Regions from separate parts of the Chroococcidiopsis sp. TS-821 genome, predicted to be linked through region 1. Evidence: riboswitches for the same ligand, from Rfam matches in the RefSeq annotation. Region 1 holds a riboswitch; the other holds the start of a gene.
The links. A riboswitch is a leader RNA that binds a small molecule or an ion and turns the genes downstream of it on or off. The one in region 1 is predicted to bind fluoride.
Positions count from the first base shown of each region.

Region 2: linked by a shared signal. The riboswitch ahead of B1A85_RS09415 (sodium:proton antiporter) and the one ahead of crcB (fluoride efflux transporter CrcB) in region 1 are both predicted to bind fluoride.

Region 1 is NZ_MVDI01000001.1:1,263,000-1,275,157, forward strand. It holds gene B1A85_RS05750 (4'-phosphopantetheinyl transferase superfamily protein) at 1-479, shown strand, start outside; gene B1A85_RS05755 (acylase) at 613-2,664, opposite strand; gene crcB (fluoride efflux transporter CrcB) at 2,757-3,179, opposite strand; gene crcB (fluoride efflux transporter CrcB) at 3,186-3,629, opposite strand; fluoride riboswitch at 3,721-3,814, opposite strand; gene B1A85_RS05770 (ABC transporter ATP-binding protein) at 3,864-4,685, opposite strand; gene B1A85_RS05775 (dolichyl-phosphate-mannose--protein mannosyltransferase) at 5,009-6,466, shown strand; gene trmB (tRNA (guanosine(46)-N7)-methyltransferase TrmB) at 6,488-7,126, opposite strand; gene B1A85_RS05785 (metallophosphoesterase) at 7,237-8,337, shown strand; gene msrA (peptide-methionine (S)-S-oxide reductase MsrA) at 8,837-9,487, shown strand; gene B1A85_RS05795 (aldo/keto reductase) at 10,015-11,142, opposite strand; gene B1A85_RS05800 (bifunctional nuclease family protein) at 11,254-11,754, opposite strand; gene B1A85_RS05805 (riboflavin synthase) at 12,107-12,158, shown strand, end outside.
Region 2 is NZ_MVDI01000002.1:384,237-396,394, reverse strand. It holds gene B1A85_RS09425 (alpha-mannosidase) at 1-1,830, opposite strand, end outside; gene B1A85_RS09420 (hypothetical protein) at 1,969-3,459, shown strand; gene B1A85_RS09415 (sodium:proton antiporter) at 3,621-5,234, opposite strand; fluoride riboswitch at 5,329-5,394, opposite strand; gene B1A85_RS09410 (DUF3769 domain-containing protein) at 5,428-7,617, opposite strand; gene B1A85_RS09405 (photosystem II reaction center protein I) at 7,740-7,856, opposite strand; gene glgP (alpha-glucan family phosphorylase) at 8,123-10,681, shown strand; gene B1A85_RS09395 (DUF429 domain-containing protein) at 10,662-11,411, opposite strand; gene B1A85_RS09390 (TMEM165/GDT1 family protein) at 11,990-12,158, shown strand, end outside.

The DNA of each region.
Region 1 (12,158 bases):
GTAAACCAAGTGTTGTTGTCGCCGATGCAGAACCTTTACGCTTTAACTTGTCGCATTCGCAGGAACTCGCCTTAATTGCAGTTACGCAAAATAGCAATGTCGGAGTCGATCTAGAATTCATGCGCAATGATTTTCCTTGTCAAGAAATTGCAGCGAAATTCTTTTCACCAACCGAAGTAGCAGTACTGCGATCGCTTCCTCCAAATTTACAAACAACCGCATTTTTCACCTGTTGGACGCGCAAAGAAGCCTTTATCAAAGCAACAGGTAAAGGTTTATCACTACCACTAGACAAATTTGATGTTTCATGCATTCCAGGAGAACCCGCAAAGTTACTATACACTGCTTGGGATGAATCTGAAGTTCAGCTTTGGACACTGCGAGAAATTATTCCTGATGCTAGATATGTGGGGGCGTTAGCTGTAGCAGGAAAAAATTGGCACTTAAGGCAGTATCAGTTTTCTTGGTTAGAGAAATAAAACTTGTAATCAACTGCAAAAGCGTTTTTAATGTTGAATTTTCAGCCGAGAATCGGATACTTGCTGTTTGATCAAGCTATGCATCCTATATTTATCTGAAGTTTGGCAAGGTTGTCGTCGGTCAAGATAGAGTTTAACGCTGAGTCCTGACCCCTGCTGTGAATACCTTGCGTTCTTCCAAATGTGCTTGAATTTCTTGACGCGATCGCCACACTGGACGTAATTGCTTTTGCGCAAACAACGATAATTGATCGCCGTTATGCCGCGAATTGGGTTGCGTTGAATTACCATAGCTGTTGAGCGTCATTGCTCGAATCGGATTGGAAAATTCAATCGCTGCAACATACGAATCGCCACCAATTGATGTAAAAGTACCGTCTTTTTGGGGCGCAAACCAAACTGTGCGAAACACGCCCAAATCGTCAAAACCGCCATTACCAGGTAACTTTTGCTTTCCGTACTCTAAGCGAAAAACGTCTCCCCAACGAACATTCAATGCACCGTACGCTTGTCTCACTTTACCAGCAGCCGTTTCTAACGCTTTAACTGCACTTTGCGGATTGACGAGTCCGTGGGGTGTAGTTAGAGGAGAATCAGCTTGCCAAGGAGTTGCAAACACTTCGGGAAATTTGACTTCTTGTGTCCACGCCGCAAACAACACTGCGCCTCTACTATCTGCTTCGGTTTGCCGATCCCAAGCTTCTAGAACATCCGCCGCTTGACGTGCTAATTCATTACCATATTGACGCGCCGCCGCAATTACATCAGCAACTAGGCGATCGCCCAGCTCCATGCGTGTGGAGTGCTTGTATTGCACCATCTCCTCAAAAGAAATTTGCGGATCTTCCTCGAGCATCCGTGCGGATCGCTGCGCCCGAAAATGCATGAATTGCGGTGCCATATATGCGGGAAAATTCGCCGGATCTAATGCTTGGGGAAACGTTGTCGTCCATGGTGGATCGTTGGCGTTTTGTAACCAACCACTTGCCGGATCGATGACTCGCGGTAAATCATGATAAGGATGATATTTTGTCCATAATGTCTTTGAGGTGTCACCAGGAATGACACCCGACCAATACTTGTAGTCTCCTGCACGCCGAATTGGAACTTGACCATTAAACAGATGCATAATATGACCTGCACGGTCAGCATACATCACGGTAAACATGGGTAATTGCAAGCGTTGCAATGCCGTTTCAAACTGCGCAAGATTTTTTGCCCGCGCCATATCCCACCATTGTTCTAGTACGCCTGGTTGATCTAACCCGACAACGCGTAACGCCAATGCTTTGTTATCTTGTTGTGATATGACAGGTCCGTGAATTGAACGTCGTACTACAAGCGGTTGCGATCGCGCGCTACCATCAGGTTGCTTCACTCTTAGCGTTAGATTTTCCGTTTCAAACGCCTGTACCTTGCCATCAAACAGATAGCCACCATCTTGCAGCTGCAATTCGTACGCATCCCAACCGTCGTGCGTGTTAACGGTGTACGTCCATCCCAGATGATTGTTAAATGCGATCGCTAGCCCAGGAAACCCGACAAGCGTCGCGCCGTAAATATCTACTTCAGGAGCCTGGATCTGCGCTTCGTACCACAAAAACTGCTCTGACCACAACAAATGTGGATTGGCAAGTAGCATAGCATGACCATTTGCCGAACGCGAAGGGGCGATCGCCCACGCATTAGATCCTGAAGCGTGTTTTTCCACCCCTCTAACTCGCGCCGGATTGACAACAAATGTAAAATACAGCACGCGTTGTAAGTGCGCTAACACATCTTCCGGCTTAACAGGTAACACCACCTCAACATCATCATCAATCAAGTCGGGATGTTCCTGCGCATACGCATTAATTCCCGCCGCGAATGCTTCAAGATAACTTTGAAAAGCCGGACTTTGTAACTGATACCAACGACGCGCGCGATCGGGTACGCCCATTGTCAACACCCAGCGGTCTGAATCTAAATAATCCTCTCCCCAATACTCCGCCGCCCGTCCCCGTGCTTGTCCGTAAAGCCGTAGCAACAAATCGCCATGACTTTGCATCTGCGCCCACCCAAAAGCCTGAAACGCATCCCGCGCATCTCGAGCAAACACGTGAGGAACTCCATAGGTATCCCAAAGAATCTCCGTTGCTGTTGGCAAAAGTGCTTTACCATACCCGCCAACCAACAATACAATCATCAATCCTAAGATGGCTAAGCCAAACTCCCACAACTTCCTAGTAGCTGCGACACGCAAACAACACCTCCTTTTTTATGTAGTTCTTCGTAATCTTAAAACAACCTACGTGCCAAATAGCTGCCGAGTTCTAAGCATAATACTCCTAATAACGCAGTACTGATCCAATACAGTAAGGTCATGTTCCAATGCCTAGCTAGCAAGAGTTGTTCTGCATCCAGTTCGTAAGTAGAAAACGTCGTGTACGACCCGATAAACCCTACCGCAACAATCAGCCGCAAATCGGGTGAAATGAAACTTTGTTCCACAGACAAAGTTGTGAAAAAGCCCATCATCAAAGCACCGCATAAATTAACAAAAAACGTACCGAACGGAAAAGTCGTTCCCAACCATTGCGTTAAGCCCAATGTCATATAGTAACGGCTCAAAGCTCCGGCGATCGCCCCTAGACTGATCGCTATAGGCACTCGTACAATTGAAGCTAAGTGCAATACTCGCCCTTGTCGTCGGTCATTCATTTTCAGCTACCTCACCATTTGCGCTAAACTAATTCCGATCGCCAGACAAATTCCACCAAGTACCACGCTTCCAGCCCAGTAGAAAAATGCTTTAACGCGATTGCCGCTGTGCCACAAAATTGAAGTATCAAGCGCATATGTAGAAAATGTCGTGTAAGAGCCAAGAAATCCTGTAGTAATGAGCAGTTGCAGCTTTGATGAAGTGATGACTTGCTCGATGAATAATGTTGTAAAAAAGCCCATCAGCAATGCACCAGATAGATTAATCGCCAGCGTGCCATAGGGGAAATTATTTCCCCAGCGCTGTACTAAGTAAAGCATTAGGTAATATCGGCTTAAGGCACCGGGAATAGCTCCTAAACTGATCGCGATCGCTGTACTGAGCAAAGGATCGTTCTGAGTTAGAATCAGAGCCTGAGTTGCAGCCAGCGAATCAAGAAGGACAACCACACATTATTCCTAAGAAGTAGATTAACCGTGATTCGCCATCACAGAAAGACTGTGTTGTTTGTACAACTCCTTCTTTCCAATGAAGCGATTTGGAAAAGTAGGAGCTATCAGCCTTATCTGAAAACAAATTATTCTCTATGTTCTCACTAGTGGCGGTTTTGGCAAGCTCCATTACCAATAAGATATGTTATAGCACTGAAGATTTTAGTTGGGACTGACTTTCTAGATTTTACACTAAGCGATCGCATCTCTTACCTTGCGACTTAACGGAATACACATCGGCGTTCCCGCAACCGGATCGACAATAATCCGCGAATCTAAGCCAAACACCTCGCGCACAACTTCCTCTGTCATTACGTCTTTAGGAGTTCCATGCGCGTAAATTCCTCCTTCTTTCAACGCCACCAAATAATCTGCATAGCGACAAGCTTGATTGAGATCGTGCAGTACCATCACCAAAGTTCTACCCTGCGTATGATTTAACTCTTGCAACAAGTCTAATACTTCAATTTGGTGCGCCAAGTCCAAAAAAGTCGTTGGTTCATCCAACAGCAAAATTTCTGTATCTTGGGCTAGTGCCATGGCAATCCAGGCGCGTTGTCGCTGTCCACCCGATAGCGTATCAAGTTCGCGCTCGGCAAATTGAGTCATTCCCGTGATACTCAGCGCCAATTCTACCAACCGTTCATCTTCTGGCGACCACTGCTGCAACCAACTTTGATAAGGATACCGCCCGCAAGCTACTAAATCCCGCACGGTTAAGCCTTCTGGTGCAACGGGTGATTGCGAGAGAATACCTAATTGCTTGGCAACCTCTTTGGTAGATAACTTGAATACATCTACTGCATCGAGATAGACGGCTCCTGATTTTGGTTTGAGTAATCTTGCTAAACCGCGTAAGAGCGTCGATTTACCACAACCGTTCGCACCCACTAATGCAGTTATTTTCCCTTTTGGTATTGCCAAATCTAAGTTTTTGATAATTGCTGCTTTGTCGTAAGCAAGTGTGAGGCGGCGAGTTGCGAGTCGATTTGGCGAGGTAGCTTTTACAGTCATTTTTTGCAGTTTGGCACCAACAAAGCGTTGTAGTAGTACAGATAATCAACTACAAACAGTTTCGAGTTCGTAAGTTAATCAACAACAATATTTGTCACTTCAACGATACAGAGCCTGTATTGTTTTCTCTGTACCATCATCATGCAAGACGATCGCTAAAAATCACTTTATACTTATTGCAACTTATTATCAAGTTTTCTGCAAGGCGAACGCTCAACGGATAACATCTGCGATAGACTCCATTAAATGCGCTAATTTTCAGTACCATAAGTAACGCCTTTAGGCAAAATATTAAGATGCTGTGAGCTCAAAAGCGTCGTTCTATGTCATTTGCAAAAAAATCTCTCCAGCGATCGCCGTGGTTTTGGCTAGGAATGTTAGCAGTCTTTCTAGTGTCGCTTGGGCTGCGGTTTTGGCAACTAGGTCGATTTAATACCTTAGTCTTTGATGAAGTTTACTACGCTATTTTCGCCAACAATTATTTGACTCGCACGCCCTTTTTTGACGGACATCCACCTTTGAGCAAATACATCATTGCGATCGGAATGTGGATTGGCAGTCATCTTCCTATTGGACAAGATACAGTAAATAGCCTGACAGGTTCGTTGCGCTCTACGTGGAGTTATCGCTGGCTAAACGCGCTTACGGGTTCTTTTATTCCCCTCGTCATCGCTGGCATCGCGTACCAAATAAGCTACAATCGCACCTATGCTTTCATTGCAGCTCTGTTCGCTGCTGCTGATGGCTTGTTTTTAGTCGAGTCGCGTTATGCACTAAACAATATTTATCTAGTGCTTTTCGGGCTGTTAGGACAGTTGTGTTTTCTACTTGCCATACAGCATAAAAGACAACGCCCGATTTGGCTAACGCTTGCAGGAATTGCTTTTGGCGCAACTGTATCAGTCAAGTGGAATGGTTTATGGTTTTTATTGGGAGCATATGCTATCTGGGCAGCAGCGTGGTTAAATAGGCTACTACCACAACGCTACACCTCTTACCACAATGATGTGCCTGCGCCTTTAGTCAACCTTACACAAATCAATCTTTGGCAAGTTGTCTTTTATTTAGGTGTTATTCCCGTTGCTTTTTATAGCATTCAATGGATTCCGCACTTACAACTGAATCCATCGCCAAACTTTTGGGAAGTACAGCAGAAAATATTGTCTTACCATCAAAACATTGGTAGCGGTGCGGATGTTCATCCTTACTGTTCTTCTTGGTTCAGTTGGCTGTTTATGATTAGACCTGTAGCCTACTTTTACTACGTTGCGCAGTCAACAACTGCACCTATATCAATTGTAGGACCGCCACTACCGGCAAGCTACGCCCGCGTGATTTATGACGTTCACGCGATGGGGAATCCGGTTTTATGGTGGTTATCCACAGTAGGAATTTTCACTTTGCTTTGGAGACTGCTCAGACGTTTCATCAGTTGGGTAACGAACAATACTAATCGTTTACTCTACCGCGCGTCACCTGCCGAGACTTGGATTGCGCTGTACCTGGCGTTCAACTGGTTAGCAAATCTATTGCCTTGGGTAAGAGTAACCCGCTGTACTTTTATCTATCACTACATGGGAGCTTCCGTTTTTGCGGGACTGGCGATCGCTTGGTTGGTGACGCGCTGGTTACAAAGTTATTCATTACTGTTGAGAAGCATCGCAGTGACAATCATTTTCCTGATTCTGGCAGCATTTGTCTTTTGGATGCCCATTTACCTTGGTTTACCCTTAACTCCTGAAAGTTATCGTTTGCGAATGTGGTTTCCTACATGGGTCTAGGTGTCAAGATCCATGATGTACTCACTCCTCACCCCTAATAAACACTGCCCGATACACAGGTTGTCCGCGTGACAGCGTTGATTTTTCTCTTTCAGTTTGAATTGGTAGGGGATTTTCGGCTAACCATTGCGTTGCTTGGCGATGAAAAGCAGGATGTGCAGCAAAGCGATCGCACATTTCTACAGCAATTGATTCGATATCTGATTGTAAAAAGACAATACCACCCGCAGCCAAGTGTTTTGCCAACTCTGTGACTAACTCTGGTTGCACGACGCGCCGTTTAGCGTGACGATTTTTAAACCAAGGATCGGGAAATTGAATTGTGACTCGTTGTAGTGTATTGGGGGCTAAATTACTTAAAAGTGGTGCCAGCGAATTGTTGACATTACAGAACAAATAATGCAAATTTGATAGCCCTAATTTATCGCGCCATTGATTTGCTTCGACGACAAGCGGTTCGCGAATTTCTAGCCCTAAAAAATTCCAGTGTGGGTCGTTGGCTGCCATTTCCAGTAAAAATCGCCCTCTACCACAACCAATATCTAGGTGCAACGGTTGAGTAACCTTTGCATACACTTTTTCCCAATCTAAAGGTTGAACGGGTGTTTGATACTTCTGCGATAATGGATTGACGTGTTGACGTACGCGCACAGGTGCCAATGTTTGTCCTCCTAAAAATTACAATTAATTTTTGAGTCGATCGTTATCAAGAGTATCTATTTCTTAATTAGGCTTACTGAATTCATCAACGGCTACAACCAATTTGCACTATGAGCTTAAATTTTCGCTTTGCCGTAGTTAGTGACTTACACGTCGCCCTTCCACACACTGTCTGGAGTCATCCGAGTCGATTTCATATGGTGGAAGTGAGTATTCCTGCATTAGAGCTTGTATTTGAGCATTTAGAACAACAACAACTTGATTTTGTTTTACTACCAGGCGATTTAACCCAGGATGGCGAACCAGATAATCATGCGTGGTTACAACAACGTTTGGCAAAGTTGCCTTTTCCAGTTTATGTAATTCCTGGCAATCACGACTTTGAGACAGCAATTCCAGGCAAAAAGGCGATCGCCGCTAGTGATTTTCCGCAGTATTATCGCAAGTTTGGTTACGAAAATTCGCAGCAACTTTACTACACTACTCAAGTGTTACCTGGGCTAAGACTCATCAGCTTAAATTCCAACTATTTCAATGCACAAGGGCAAATCGTCGGGCGCGTGGATGACGAGCAAATGAATTGGTTACAGCGCGTTCTTGCCCAAAGTGCAGAAGATGTTGTGTTTGTCATGGTACATCATAATGTTATCGAACACATACCGCATCAATCACACCATCAACTCGGTCGGCGGTATATGTTAGAAAATGCACCGGATTTGCTGCAGCTACTCCAAAAATTTGGCGTACAGTTGATTTTTACTGGACATTTGCACGTTCAGGATATTGCGCAGTGGCAAAATATTTATGAAATCACAACGGGTTCGCTCGTCAGCTATCCTCATCCTTATCGCATCTTGCAATTTTATCAAGACGATACCGGTCAAAATCGCTTAAAAATTGAATCGCATCGTGTCGAAGCTTTGCCAGATATTCCGCAATTGCAAGAAATATCGCGCCAATGGATTGGCGATCGCAGTTTTCCGTTTATGCTTAAGCTATTGACTCAGCCGCCTTTGAACTTACCGCAAGTCGAAGCCGAAAAACTTGCTCCTCATCTGCGCTATTTCTGGGCAGATATCGCTGCTGGAGATGCACTATTTGAATTTTCTGATTTCCCTGTTTCTGCGCAACAGTACTTTGCCAAATTTGGCGCAATTTCCCCCGATGGCAAACCACTGTTAATTGATAACAATACAATACTAAAACTTTAATGGGTAAGTTATGTGGCAAGACAAAGCAATATTAGAAGTAATTCTATATCACTACTAGTTTTCCCCTACCCAAGGTTTCATCTGGAATAATTTAAGCCAACCTTTGGTTTATGTTGAATAACACTATTCCATCTCTGATTTTACTTGATATTTTTGTATTCTTTAATTTATCTTGGCTTTAGGTGATTTTTGTTAGAAGTGGTATAAATGCGACCGCGTATTTAAATATGTTTCATTAAAATTTGATGAATGGGATAAATTTAGCTATCTAAATTAAGGTTTTATCAAGCTACACGAAATAACACAATTTAGGCTACAGGTGTATCGCCGAGTAGCGCGCGATCGCTACAAAGTGTCTATATAAATGTTCCAAAAGAAGGGACAATAACACTAAATATAATGTAGAAATTACCCACCTATAAACTATGAACGCAGATAGTTGATTGCCTGCTAATTGCGTTATATTAAGTAATATAAAGATGTTTTTCACAAATGACTTATGCTGTTTGGATTAGGCAAAAAATTAACGCTACCTAAGCCTGAAGAAGCCTTACCAGGACGTGCTGAAAAAATGCCAGTTCCTGAACGCCACTATGTTAACGGCAATCCTTTGCAACCTCCGTATCCTGAAGGCATGGAAATTGCCATGTTTGGTATGGGCTGCTTCTGGGGGGCAGAGCGCAAATTCTGGCAGCAAGAGGGAGTTTTTGTCACAGCAGTAGGTTACGCAGGTGGCTTTACACCCAATCCTACTTATCAAGAAGTGTGTAGTGGAATGACAGGACACAACGAAGTTGTACGCGTTGTGTTTGACCCTAAAGTGGTAAGTTACGAGCAACTGTTGAAAATCTTTTGGGAAAACCACGATCCTACGCAAGGAATGCGTCAAGGCAATGATGTGGGTACGCAATACCGCTCTGGGATTTATGTTTACTCCGAAGCACAAAAAAAATTAGCCGAAGCGACAAAAGCCGCTTATCAACAAGCACTGAGTGCTGCGGGTTATAAGACGATTACAACAGAAATTTTGGAAGCTCCAGAGTTCTACTTTGCGGAAGGCTATCATCAACAGTATTTAGCAAAAAACCCTAATGGTTATTGCGGTTTAGGTGGAACAAACGTCGCTTGTCCTGTTGGAGTCAACGTTTAGTTTTGCATTCTTACGCGATCTAGCACGCAGTAATTGTAATAATAAATACATAAATCTTTCCCTCGTTAGCATTAGTCGTCTAGCGAGGACTTTTTGTATTCAAAACTAGTTGTCAGCAAAGCAATGTTAAAAGTGGCGAAAGTGGGTGAGAGCAACTCACAAAGCATCTTTACAAACATAGAGCGAATTGTAACTTTAACGGCTAGCAGCAGTTAAATCAGCTAATCGCGAATACGGAATTGGGTACGTCTTGAGTGACGCTAACCGCGTGCAGCAAGTTTTTGGAATCTACTACTGTATGAATGCGATCGTTGCAAAGAATTAAGGTACTCGTTGACAAGTATGGAATTAGTGTCCGCGCCGTGATATCGGCAAAAAACTTATCGAAGTGTTTGCGCGCGACAATTGGGCTGATATTCTGTTAAGTGATATTCAGATGCTCGAAATGGATGATTGTGTATTAATTCAGACACCGCGATCGCATTTACCGTCTGCGCAAGTAACTTGTATCACCTCTGACCCCTCCATTAGTCCCACAATCGCCGTCCTTCACGTCCATTAAGTCTGCTATGAGTATCGTAGAGTAAAGTCGGAATATCAAGCTGTTCTGGACAACGCGAAAGACAATCACCGCATTCGGTGCAACGATTTGCTTTCGTTCCAGGAAACCAGTGTCCGGCATTTTCAAACATTCCATAACGATATTTGCCGTATTCCGTCATGTCATAAGCTACCGCAAGATTGCGCAACCGTAGAACTTCGGGAATATTGATGTTTTCCGGACAAGGTAAACAAGCGTTGCATTGGCTACAGCGATCGCTTCCTAACGTATCTTTTTGAGTTGTTTCTAATCGTTGAAATACAGTAATTTCTTGCGGTGTTAAATTTTCTGTGCGATCGCTGACACTGAGTGGCACTGCAAGTTCTGTTGGGTTTGCGGCTCCGACACTCAGCGTTGTTATGCGCGGATCGCAAAGCAAGAAGCGATAAGTTAACTCTAATGGGGAGAAAGGTTGACACAACGCTTGTAACTTTGGCGGTGGCGTGTAAAGCAGTCCGCCTTTATCAGCAGGTGAGATAATAAAAACTCCCATGTCCTTTTGCGCGGCGAGGGCGATCGCTGCTGCATTACGCTGGGAAAAATAGTAATAATGCAGATTGACAAATTCAAATAAATCTGTTTCTATTGCTGCTAAGATAATTTCGAGTGGTGCATGGGTAGAAAAACCTACATGCCGAACTCTGCCATCTGCAACAGCTTGCTGAACTGCTTGCATACAGCCTGGCTGTTGGATTGTGTGGAGGTGCTCCCAAGTATTGATACCATGAATGGCTAGACAATCTAGATAATCTAAACCTAACCGCGCGAGCGATTCGTCAATCCATCGCTGCATACTATCCGCATCGGACGTTGGGGCGATTTTAGTGGTAATGTACAGCTGCGATCGCGGTTTTGGTAATCCGGCTTTAATTGCTGCCCCTAGATACTGCTCGCTTTTGCCATAACCTTTAGCAGTTTCTAAATGGTTTACACCTTGTAAGACTGCTTGATAAACCGTTTGCCGCGCATTTTCCTCTGAGGCTAGATAGCGCATTGTTCCCAAGGAGAACACAGACAAATTAAGATTAGTTTTCCCAAACCGGCGGTAGCGCATTTTAATAGGGATGAGGAGTGAGTGGCTAGTGGTTAGTGAAAGGGAAGTATCATTATAGTATTTCTCCCTTGCCCCTCTGCTCCCCTGCCCCTGAAGCCCCTCTGCTTTCTTCTAGCTTTCGCCTGTAAAGCCTCCTCCCTTGATTAAATCTTCAGGGCGGAGATTGGCAAGAAATTCGCGAAATGCTTGCTGTTCGGCTTCATCCGCATCGCGATCGACGGGAATCGAGGCATCAGCTACGACTTCTTCCATCACCCAGATCGGGCTATTGGTACGCAGCGCGATTGCGATCGCATCACTCGGACGAGCATCGATTTCTTTTCTAACTTCCCCTTGGCTAACAGTGAGTAGCGCATAGAAGGTACCGTCTTGGATAGCATTAATCACAATCCGTTCTAAAGTCATGCCCCACGCTTCCAAGATATTAGCGATTAAATCATGCGTTAGAGGACGCGGAGGCTTTTGATTTTCCAAAGCACCAATAATTGCCTTTGCCTGATCTTGGTTGATATAAATGGGTAAAGCACGTCGCTCTTGACCATCTTTCAAAAGCACGATTGGGCTGCGGTTTACGGCATCTATTGCAATGCCAGCGACTCTCATTTCAATCATTGGCGTAGCCTCTAGAATCCTTGGTCATAGCAGTCAGAAGGAAACACATAAATTTCTATATACTTCTATTTTTGGCTGTCACAGAACTAATTGCCCTTCTTACGCAGAAATTAGGTAGCAATACTCTGTAAGTCATTCCAGCATAGACAAATCAAAATGTACCTATCCCAAGTATGCCCTGATCTTGATGTAGATAGATTAAACTGACTGGGACAAGATATAAGTTAAATAAAAGTAAGAAAACACGCCTTCTCAGGTCAGGTCGTTCCTCCTCTTACTAAATACGTTCTCAAACTCAAAAAAGACACTTGCTGCATACTGCTTTTAACCGACGTTTTTTCTTTCAAATGCTATGTTTACAGGATTAATTCAAGCATTAGGAACTATGCGACCGCTAGGGGGCG
Region 2 (12,158 bases), on a different contig from region 1:
TTGCCAGTTGAGCGAATTAAAGACAACCAAGGGTTGAGCGTCAGGATAGGGGGGTGGCGGTAATTTAATTTGAGATGCGATCGCACAAAGTGATTGCTGGGTGATTTCGGTTGTAACTTGTTCAACTGCTTCCCAAGTTGGGTTAACCTCGGCGTAGACTTCCGGAATGGAAGAACCAGGGAGAATATCGTGAAATTGGTTAAATAAAACTTTCTTCCAAGCCGCTTCTAGTTGAGCTTGGGGGTAAGTCATGTTAGCAGTGATATTAGCTAGTGCGGCAAACAACTCTGCTTGATACAAAAATCTTTCACAACGGCGATTCCAGCGCTTTTGATCGGCATGAGTAGTGTAACAACCGCGATGAAATTCGAGATAGAGTTCATCTTGCCAAACAGGGAACGCGGGGTGAGTTGCATTTTCTGCGATTTGCTGGAGATACTTTTGGGCTGTCGCGAATTGCAGTTGCGGGAAGAAAGCGGAATTTTGCCACCTTTGAGCGACTTCTAACATATCGCGAGTCGGACCACCACCATGGTCGCCAACTCCAGGAAGCCAGAGTGAAGCTTTGAAACTTGTTTGCTGTTCCCAATTGCAGGCATAAGTTGCCATTTTGATTGGGTCAATACCTTCACCAATCGGGGCAGACATGAGACTTAGTATTGCACTTCCATCCAGCGATCGCCACCAAAAAGCACCATAGGGAAACTTGGTTGTATCGTTCCACAGTAACTTTTGCGTGACAAAATACTCGATTCCGGCTTGCTGGAGAAACTGCGGTAACGTAGCGCAAAAACCAAAACTATCGGGTAGCCAAGCTACGGTAGACATCGCGCCAAATTTAGCTAAAACATAGCGTTGACCGTACAATAGCTGACGGACAATCGATTCGCCACTAATTAAATTAAGTTCAGGTTCTACCCACAATCCGCCTACTATTTCCCAGCGCCCAGCATTTACTTGTTGTTGAATTGCAGCGAATAAATCAGGACGATGTTCTTCGATCCAGGCATAAAGCGCAGGCGTAGAATGACAAAATATCAGTTCGGGAAAATCTTGTTGGAGATTGAGAACTGAAGTAAACGTACGTTGTGCGGCTTCCCAGGTATCGCTAATTGCCCACAACCAAGCTAAATCTAGGTGTGCGTGACCGAGAAGTTGAATTTGGCGTTGCTTAATCTCGCGTGCTAAATATTGCACTGAGGAACGAATTGCGAGGAGCGATTCTGTAAATGCGTGCTTGTTGGGTAGAATTGACCAATCAATTTGTGCAAGCGCTGTCGCGAGGATTGATAATTTTTCAGGATCGAAGGTTTCTAAATATAGCTGTAAAACCGCGAATTCATCTGCAATAAAGCCTGGTTCCGGATAGGCGGTGTCGGTGGATTCATAAATGCAAAGCGATCGCACTAAAGCTCCAGCATCGTGTTTAGGACTTACCAAGCGTAAACTCACTGTGATTTCTTCGCCTGGCGTTGCTGCTGAACTTAGTAATACGCGCGTTGAACAATCAAATAAATCGCCTTCTTGGACAAGTTGACCGTTAACATAGATTTGTGCAGCTTCCGCCCACCAAGTAAGCGCTAAGCGCAAACTTAAATCTGCAATTGGATACCCTGATAAATCGTTGGGAATGACAAATTTTTGGGTTAACCACAGTACTTTTTGCCCCGCTGACCAAGCAATGTGTTCTCTTGCATTAAGTTTTACTTCAGTTTGCGATTCATCTAAAATTCGCCAACGTGGTTGAACATTGACTTGAGTACAAAGACGAAGTCTCTCAATAGTAGAGGAGATTAAGTTGCTATAAGTTTGAGGTACTGTGGAGGTCATGTTTTCGATAAAATCAGATTGTTACATGAGTAAGTAACAATTAACGTAACAAGAAGACTGGTCACTGATAATTGGTAATTGGAAAAAATACTTATTACCCATTACCCATTACCCATTACCCAACCCTAATCCCTAATTATGGCTTCGGCTTCTGGTCGCTATCAAAGCAAACTCTTCAATTTTATTCACCAGCAATCGCGGCGGTTTACAGAACAATGCGATCGCGCTTTTCGCCAAATTCAATTTGCTACCAGTTGGATAGCACCAGCCGTCTTGTATCCTTTCTACGTTTTATTTCAATCAACGCGGAAGCTTAAATTTGCTCAAAAGCCAGCGTCACCACAACTACAAGTACCTCAACAAGATTCTTCCCCGCCAGCAACTCCCAGCGCTGACACGCCGATTCAGCAAGTGTTGCAGCTATTTGAAACACCTACTGAAGAGCTTGAGGTACCCCAGCACGATGAGCAACCCCAATCAAATATCCTCGCTTGGTTTTTACCACAAAGTCTCATTCATCTAGTTAAACAGACTAAAGAGTTATTCCAACCCCGCCAAGCTACAAGCGCTTCACCTGTAGAGTGGATACCTATTGCTGCAAAATTGAAGAACAACCGACGAGTCATTCGCGCAATTGCGACTGAACTTGCCAACCGCAATTTAGTCTTAGTGACAACAGAAAATGAGGTTCTTGATGTTTTTACACCGCAACAGCAGGAACAACTACAAGCAAAGATTGAGGGAGAAGTCGCAACCTACTGGCGCTGTCAACGTTTAGCGCATGCTTCCCAGACGCTAGGACAAATGAGCGGTGAGACAGATTCAGGTAATTTACTGACTCCAGCAAAATCACCGCTAACATTGCTAGATCGCGTTCTTGCTGAAATCGAATCGCATTCTTTCGCAATCACTCAACATTGGCAAAACAAGTTAAATAGCACAACTATACTGGCGAATACAGTAAACCAAAACAATATTGAATCTGAAAATTCTAAAAATCAAACTCTCCAAATTCAAGCATTAATTTGGGCAGCAATTGATTTCTTTTTTGGAAGTAGCGGTAACACAATAGGAAAAGATACATCAGCAACAAAATCTTTGCAATTCTCTAGAAAGACGCAACCCAAAAGAATACCCTATCGCCCTGTATCTCAATTACCTGCTGTTTCCTTACCAACGATAGAAGATCCTTGGTTATCGCTGAGTGACCTATTTGGAGAAGTAGAAGCCCAAGCCCAAGCAACAGCATCGACACAAATACCAAATAAAGCGCTTCCTGAAAATAAAACAAGTGATTCCCTGCGCAAGAAATTAATTAATGGTTGGCAAAGATTCAAGCCAAAAATTAATGCAGTTACTGCATTAGTTAAAGTAAGACGAACCAAGGCGATCGCTTCTGTCACTTCTGAACCACCGCCACAACCGCATCCCGCCCAAATTAATCCTACTTCTGAGTGGATCGACGTTAATGCGATCGCTGTAGGTTATGTCAAGCATCCTTTAGAGCAAGTCCTCGAATGGCTAGACCATGCGATGCTGTGGCTAGAAAAATTATTATTCAAATTCTGGCAGTGGTTAAAGCGATTCGACATCAGAAAGAGGGATCAGAGACTAGGAAAATCTTCTTGATGTAAGCTCAGGAATGAAGTAATGAATGCGCGAAAAGGACGGGCTTACTTAACATATAGAGAGACATGGTGACGGCGTAACTGGGAATTAATATTAATTGGTGCTTCCCATTACCAATTACCAGCTTTGGAATTATATTTATTTTTCCCCACTTACTAAATTTAGCTATCTACTGTAATCACTGGAATCGGACTCATTTCTAAGACCGCTTGAGACACAGAACCAAGAACGACTTCTTCCCAAACGCGGTGTCCGCGTTTACCAATAACAACATCTGTGACTTGACGCGCTTGCGCAACTTGCACGATCGCCTCTGGAACTGCACCCGACTGCGTGAGAAACTCATAGCGAATATCTGCCAGGACTTGATTAGCTTTGCTTTTTAGTTCGTCTACAGCGCGTTTGTCTCCCAAGTTATCAACGTACAACACAATCACTTCACCGTTGCTACGTCGTGCTAAATCAGCCGCTTTGCGGAGGACTTGAATTGCCAGTGGGGAAGTATCTACTGCTGCTAGAAACACAGGACGACCTGTAACTGCAACTTTGGTAGGATCGACTTCTCCTTTTTCTAAGAGTTTGGGAGCAAATACTTGCGTCGCCCATGCACCAATGGGAGCCGTTGTCAAGATCGAGAGCGCGGCGATCGCCAAAATAATTTCGCCACCTTCAATTCCTGCGGCTAAAGGTAATGCACCAATTGCGGCTTGTACTGTCGCCTTTGCCATATTTCCTGGAAGCAAGAAGACTTTTTCTTTCCAAGTCCAGTTGCTACCTAACGTGGAGAGATACCAACCAATTCCACGACCAATAACTAAACCGACTGCTAAAAGTAACAACCCAGGTAGTAGGACATTTCCTAATACCTGAAGCTGAATAGTTGCTCCTAGTAATACAAATAAGACAATCTCTGCTATTGTCCACAATACGTCAAATCCACCACGAATCAACCGCGCTAGGGGTGCATCAAATTCAATTAAAAAGAACCCCATCGCCATGACAGCCAGATAACCAGAATAGTAGGGAAAGACTTCTGTGAAAATTACAAGTAATAGTGCTGCACCTGCTGCAATAATCATGTCCTGAACAATATTGCGCGTCCAGTTTTGCTTAACTAACACAAGTACCAATAAGCGCGCAAAGACAAAACCTGCAACTAATCCCAAAACAATTTCTAGAACTATCTGAAACGGTAAAAGTTGTACAGGAGATAATGTAATTCCGAAAAGTGTTACTAGTTCCCCTTCCTGCTGTCCTAAGAAGTTAAGTAATAAGCTAAACACCAATAAAAGTAAAACATCAGATAGCGCACTTCCAGTCAAAATTGCATCGGGAATACCTTTAGCAACTCCCCAACCCAAACTCTTGAGTCGCAACATTCCTGGTACAATTACCGCAGGCGATTCGGCTCCGACAACACAGCCTAACAGTAAGCCAGTCAAAAAATCAAAGTTAAACACAAGCATCGACAAGAAAGCAACAACGACTGCTTCGGTTGACGCAGGGAGAAACCCTAATCGTAATGCTACAGTTCCTTGTTGTGCTAGCTTTTCTCGGTCTAACCCTAGTCCTGCCTTCATCAAGATAATCGTGACTGCAACTAATCGCAACTCATCAGCTGCACCTAAAACCTCAGGACTAATAAAATCTGCGAATTGCGGACCAATTGCAATTCCGACTAGGATCATACCAATGAGGGGCGGCGCTCCTAATCGTTGGGCAAGTTGACCTGCAAAAAAGCCCATGAATAAAATCCACAGCGCACTAGCTAACACTTCTTTCTCCTTCAAAAATCACTATGATTATGATGATGTTGCCAAAAGGAGTAACAGAAGCGTTAACAGCAACGGTCCTACCTTCTGGCAAGCCAGAATAGTAGGAGCCATCAGCCTTATCTAATAGGCGGTTATGGTGAGCTCCATCACCCAGTTCAAAAGCAAGAATAACACAATTTTGTTCGCACTTTACCTAAAACGGCGATCGCACCTCAGAACCTGAGAAAGGATCGGTACCGCCAACCCAGTTGAAATCACTGATTCTCAAAGTCAGCGAACCTAACTCGAGTGCTGGATTATAGCGGAGGACAACGCCATAAGTACGGCGACTGTATTCGAGAGTATAGTCGGTACTAAGTTCTTGACCTGTATCGACATTAATCGAAGTCTGCACGCCCAAGCGAAACGGTCCATAAATTTGCTGCGAGATTCCGGCGGAGAGAATTCGCGTATCCGCAGCGCGATCGAATAAAAACGGTGACGCTCCGCTTAAAATACGTTGAGAGTAGGCAAGGTTAAACCCAGTATAGTCTAAAAATGGTCGCGAAAAATTACCGAACTGCCCTTGGATGCCAATAGTTCCGGTTAATAAAGTTTGTTGGTCGCCACTTGTATAAAAACTCGCATCGCCGCGCACTCCAGCGTACAGTTGTACGTAGGGAACGATGGGTGTGGGGGTATAACGCAATCCTTGCGTTGCAGTTGCGGGTAAAGCATTTCCTTGCCAAAGTAAGAATCCGCGACTGAGTGCTGCACTACCTTGCAAGCGCCCCAGAGAGATCCGATTATTATCGCGGATTGGTTCGAGTAAATCAATGCGATCGCTATCGGCGGTAATGTATTGCGCTCCTGCTTGATAGCTGAGATTGAATCCGGTGTCTCCTAGGGGAATGACTGGCGAAGTTACAATTCCACCGATACTACTACGTACTGTTTGATAACCTAAGGAACCGTTGTACAAGCGATCGCGATAACTATACTCTACTGTTAAGCCATGCGGTCTTTCGAGAAGATTGACGGGGGTTCGCAGCCGCAAACTCGCGCGTAAGTTGTCTGCAATATCTGTCAACCCTGGAAGTACTGCTAAGCCTGTTAGTGTTGTCTGCGGTCCTAAAGTTGCTTCTAAGCCACCCCTGATGCCAAATAAATCGGGGCTAAAAATGTTACCGCCACTTTCGGTTATTGCTTGTTGCACAAAAACTTGTGGCGTGACACTAACGCGCACTGCTTCACTGTCAATCACATCGAAACTGCGTTCAACGTACAATCCCCCGCGATCCTCGCTATCGTAACCCAAGTTGACTAATCCTGGAGTTACTTGCCGTTGGCGGCGGTCAATCACTTGTTCGTTGCGCGGAATTGGGATGGATAAACCTTGGTCAAAAACTAAGCGCTGTCCTGTTGTTCTGATGCGATCGCGCGTGGGTGTCTCGCGTGTCAAGGTTAATGTATCCGCGCGTAGTTCCAACTCTGGCGGCGAAAACGGATCGTTGGTGATGCGGACATTCGTTGCTTGCCAACCTTGAGGATCGAAGTCAATTGTGTCGGCTTCGACGCGCAGGCGGCGGATTTGTCCTCCTTGTGGTACAGACCCTGTACCAATGGTAATACCACCAGGACTTGTGACTTGTTGTAGCGGTTGATTAGCAGTGATGCGATCGCTGAGTGGTTGTGGTGCGATTCCTCCAGCGGTGACATCTGTAGGTATCGGTGTAAAATCTGTCCCTGCGGTAGGAATGAAAACTTCCCCACTTGCATTCAGCACATTTCCTGTATCTTGAACAAGGTTGTAGGTGAAGCGATCGCCGCGTATCACTTGTTGTCCGCGTGTTAGTGCCACATTTCCTTCGCCAACACCGATCAGATTTTCCAAGTTTACCTGAAGGCGATCTGCATCTAACACTGTGCCATCGTACCGCAGCAAAACATCACCCTCTGCTGTGACAATTTGCCGTTGTGCGTCGTACTCTTGATAATTTGAATTTAACTCGATGATGCGATCGCGTCCTGCTGGTGCAGGTTGACTTGGCGGCGTCTGTACTGGTGCTGCTGGCTCCGGCGCACTAAAATCTAGTGTTCTTATACTACTATCACTATTTTCTTGTGCTTGAGCAATCGTTTCGCTGGCAATTTTTTTTAACTTCGCAATCGTGCGATCGCGAAGTTCAACGTCACTAACTTGCAACGGTGGAATAGGGCTAGAGGAAGTTTGTGGCGCGGTATTATTTTGCTCAACTTGATAGCCAATCGAAACAGCTTCGCCCAAAAGTGTAGCGTCTTTAGCTGCGGCTAATTGCGATCGCGCCGATGATGTTGATGAAATTGCCGTAGACGACAAATGCACAACATGATGCGATTCAGGGGGCGGTGCTGCGTGAGTCATATTTCAGTCAAAATAGGCAAACAGACAGCCCAGTGCATAACCTCAAGCGCACTTTTAACCCTTCAGCATTAAACAAATTTCACTGAACTTGTGCCTTTTGGTCTACGGCATCTTGCCTGTGGTTATTCGAGATCCCGACGACCAGGGTTACGTGCTGGGTCATTGGACAAAAAGCCAAAGACGAATAAGCCAACGAAGAAGGTAACAACTATATATACAACAACTTTAAGCGTCAACATAAAAGTATCTCCAACTCTGAGAAGCTAAAGGAAACTGCGATGCGCAGATAGTCCTTTTCATCATACCCAAATGTTGTCGCTTTTTTGGTTGATATTGTTTGACTGCCTGCAAACTTTGACGTGAGTTTGATGTTAAGGTTTCACTAGAATGGCAATCGCCGCAGTCATACTTAAATTAAAGTATTCATCGTTGCCACCTTGCGGCAGAAGTAGTTAAACAATTTTTCGATAACCGATTCGATAACCGAACACAAATCTGCCATCTTATGCAACCAATCTACACATTCAACGTCTCTCCAGCTTTGCCGCCTCATTTAGAAAAATTGCGGCAGCTTGCCTACAATCTTTACTGGGACTGGAACACCGAAGCTAAAGACTTGTTCCGCCGCTTAGATCTCGATCTGTGGGAATCGAGTCACCACAATCCTGTATTGATGCTAGGAACAATTAGTCAAACACGGCTGCAAGAAGTTGTGGAAGACGAAGGCTTTCTCGCACAAATGGATCGAGCCGCGCGCCAGTTAGAAGAATATTTGCAAGAAGCCACGTGGTATGAACGAAATCGCCCGCAGAAATCCGAGTGTTACGCGTATTTTTCTGCAGAATTTGGCTTAGTTGATTGCTTACCTATCTATTCTGGAGGTTTAGGCGTTTTAGCAGGCGACCACCTCAAATCAGCTAGCGATTTAGGATTGCCACTCGTAGGAGTTGGCTTACTGTACCAGCAAGGCTACTTTGCGCAGTATCTTAACCCTGACGGTTGGCAACAAGAACGTTATCCGATCAATGATTTTTATAATATGCCGCTGCATTTAGAGCGTAATCCTGATGGGTCAGAGTTGCGCATTGCGGTTCCTTATCCTGGGCGTACTGTTTATGCGCGGGTATGGCGCGTGCAAGTAGGCAGAGTACCGCTATACTTACTCGATACTAATATTGAACCAAATAACCCGTACGACCACGACATCACCGATCAGTTATATGGCGGTGACATTGATATGCGCATCCACCAAGAAATTATGTTGGGCATTGGTGGGGTGTTGATGCTCAAGGCATTGGGATACAAAGTGACAGCGTATCATATGAACGAAGGTCACTCGGCTTTTCTGACGTTAGAGCGTATTCGGAGCTTAATGCAAGAAGGGCTAGATTATGCTACCGCAAGACAAGTCGTCATTTCGAGTAATATTTTCACAACTCATACTCCTGTGCCGGCGGGAATTGACTTATTTCCACCCGATAAAGTTTTGTATTACTTAGGGCATTATGCCGATGAGTTTGGATTATCCAAGGATCAATTTTTGGGGTTAGGACGAGAAAATACAGGCGATCTCACTGCACCCTTTAGTATGGCAGTTTTTGCGCTGAAAATGGCAACATTTGCTAACGGTGTGGCAAAACTGCATGGTGTCGTGTCGCGCGAGATGTTTCAAGGTTTGTGGCGCAATTTACCGGAAGATGAAGTGCCGATTACTTCAATTACGAATGGCGTTCACGCGCGCAGTTGTGTTGCTAAATCAACGCAAGAATTATACGATCGCTACCTTGGTCCTACTTGGTCATCAGCACCAGCGGAGCATCCACTCTGGGAACGCGTCGATGCTATCCCCGACGAAGAATTATGGCGCAATCACGAACGCTGTAAGGTAGAAATGATTGTCGCGGTGCGCGAACACTTAGTTAAGCATTTACGCGATCGCGGGGCTTCTTTTCAAGAAATCGCGCAAGCCCAAGAAGTTCTCGATCCCGCAACGCTGACAATTGGTTTTGCGCGTCGCTTTGCAACTTATAAGCGCGCAACACTGTGGATGCACGATGTCGAGCGGATCAAGCGCATTCTCATGGCAAATAAAGATCGCAAAGTACAACTTGTCATTGCGGGTAAAGCGCATCCGAAAGATATTCCTGGTAAAGAACTGATTCGCGATATTAATCACTTTATTCAGGAACATGGTGCCGAAAAGCAAGTTGTCTTTGTGCCTAACTACGATATTCACATCGCCCGTTTACTCGTTGCAGGTTGCGATGTGTGGTTAAATACGCCGCGCCGCCCTAGAGAAGCTTCAGGTACGAGTGGAATGAAAGCAGCGATGAATGGATTGCTGAACCTCAGCGTGCTGGATGGTTGGTGGGATGAAGCTGACTATGTTCGCACTGGTTGGGCAATTGGACACGGTGAAACTTACGACGATCCCCACTATCAGGATGAAGTCGAAGCGAATGCTTTTTATGAGTTACTCGAAAAAGAAGTGGTTCCCTTATTCTATAACCGCGATGCTGACGGGCTACCGCGTCAATGGATTGCCAAAATGAAAGCAGCAATTCGTTACAATTGTCCCTTTTTTAATACTGCGCGGATGGTGCGCGATTATGCAACAAAAGCCTATTTCCCCGCGAGCGATCGCTACCATACTTTAACTGCGAATCACTATAGTCCGGCACGCGAATTAGCGCAGTGGAAAATTAATCTTCTCGATCGCTGGTTTAATATCAAAATTGTCAATATTGATATTGCTGCCGATTCTGACGTGCAAGTCAATCAAGACATCTCAGTAAAAGCCCAAATTGACTTGGCGAGTCTCTCGCCGGAAGATGTGCAGGTAGAACTCTATCAAGGTGCTGTTGACGCGAGTGGCGAAATTGTCAATGGAATCGCGCGCGAAATGAATTACCAAGGTCGCGATCAACAAGGCTATAGCATTTATACTGGCACGATTACTTATACAACTTCCGGTTTACATGGGCTATCTTTGCGCGTTTTACCGAAGCACGCGCTGCTTTCAAGTCCTTATGAGCCTAGGGTAATTATGTGGGCAAACCAGTAGTTGGTTTTTTGGGGACTATGATATAACCTGTTGTGCGATCGCCGAGAACTAAGTTTCGTTCGGTTCCCCAGTACCACCAATAAGCGGCTACGTAAGCGCAGATGAGGCTGTCGAGTTTGTCTTCGAGTGCTTTGAGGGCTGTGATGCTGGGGATTTCTTGGGGAAGCGAACCACAAAAACACATAGAGCGCAAAGAAGGTTGTAGCGTAGGTAGGAAATTATGAATGTAGTTGAGGAGTTTTGCGAGTTCTAGACAGCGATCGCTGAGGCGTCCTTTTTTGTATTTGAGGATGCGGTTAAGGTTGAATAAGTGAACGATCGCGGGATGTGGGAAAACTTCGATTTGGTATCTTCCGAGTTTTTGTGGCTCGATTTGCGGGGCGTGGGTGAAGCCTCTGGCTTCGAGTTCTAAGCCAAAGTTAATGGTGCGTTGGGCAAAGGCTAAACTTTGGTTTGCTGGGTAGCAGCCTGCGTGGTATTTGCCAAAGTATTTGTGCGTGAGTTTATCGGGTAAACGCGTTCCTGTCTTATTGGGAATGATTGTAGGAGCGTCTACGGCTACGATCGCGGGGGCTTCGCGCGCTACTTTAGTATCAATCCAGATAAAGATGTCAGCGATCGCTTCTTTTCGGTCTAAATCGACGAGTTGTAACGCGTTATCTTGCCACTCTAAGCAGCATAAACCACTTGGCTGCGATCGCCATCCAAAATCAATACCTATAAATTTCATCGTAGAGTGAGGTTATCCGCTTAGTAATATTATTGAAGGGCTAGTTATTTGGTAAAGTGCTTACCTTGGTTGTGATTGGCCGGTATATGATGGCAACTAATTATTATCTAAGTCTGTTGACTTCAACTGATTCATCAAAGGATCAGGAAATTTACTAAATTGTGGCTAAATAGCTTTCCTGCTAATAGCGGTGGTTTGATAAACTCAATTTTTTCTATTTTTTTGAGAAATCTATCGAAAGACATAGTAAAATAAACCTAGTTTGAAGGGGAGTAGCTACTGACACGTATTTTGTCAGTACACTTGAATCAACACACTGGCGGATACGCCTGGTTCGAGTGACAACTTAGCAACTATGGCAATTAAAGGGATGCTTAGGACATGATAAAAGCTCAGTTTCAGTATGATTAAGCTAGCTTTTACCTTTGACCTCTGATCCTTGCCATAGCATCGAGTGCGCTAATTTGGAAGTGAGACCTTCACTGAGTTCACAGCAGTTCTGTGTGAGCTTGGTGGGGTCACTTGGCTGTCATCAAGCTCTCTAGCTGCAGTTAGTCTAGTTTGAGGAGCTTGATCAGGTGCTATCTGCATTCATTGCGGGCTTTTTACTCATTGCAGTTTCTGAGCTAGGAGATAAAACGTTCTTTATCGCCGCAATTTTGGCAATGCGCCACTCACGGAGGCTGATTTTTGTTGCGGTGTTGGCGGCTTTAGCAGCAATGACGGTGCTATCTGTCGTTGTGGGAC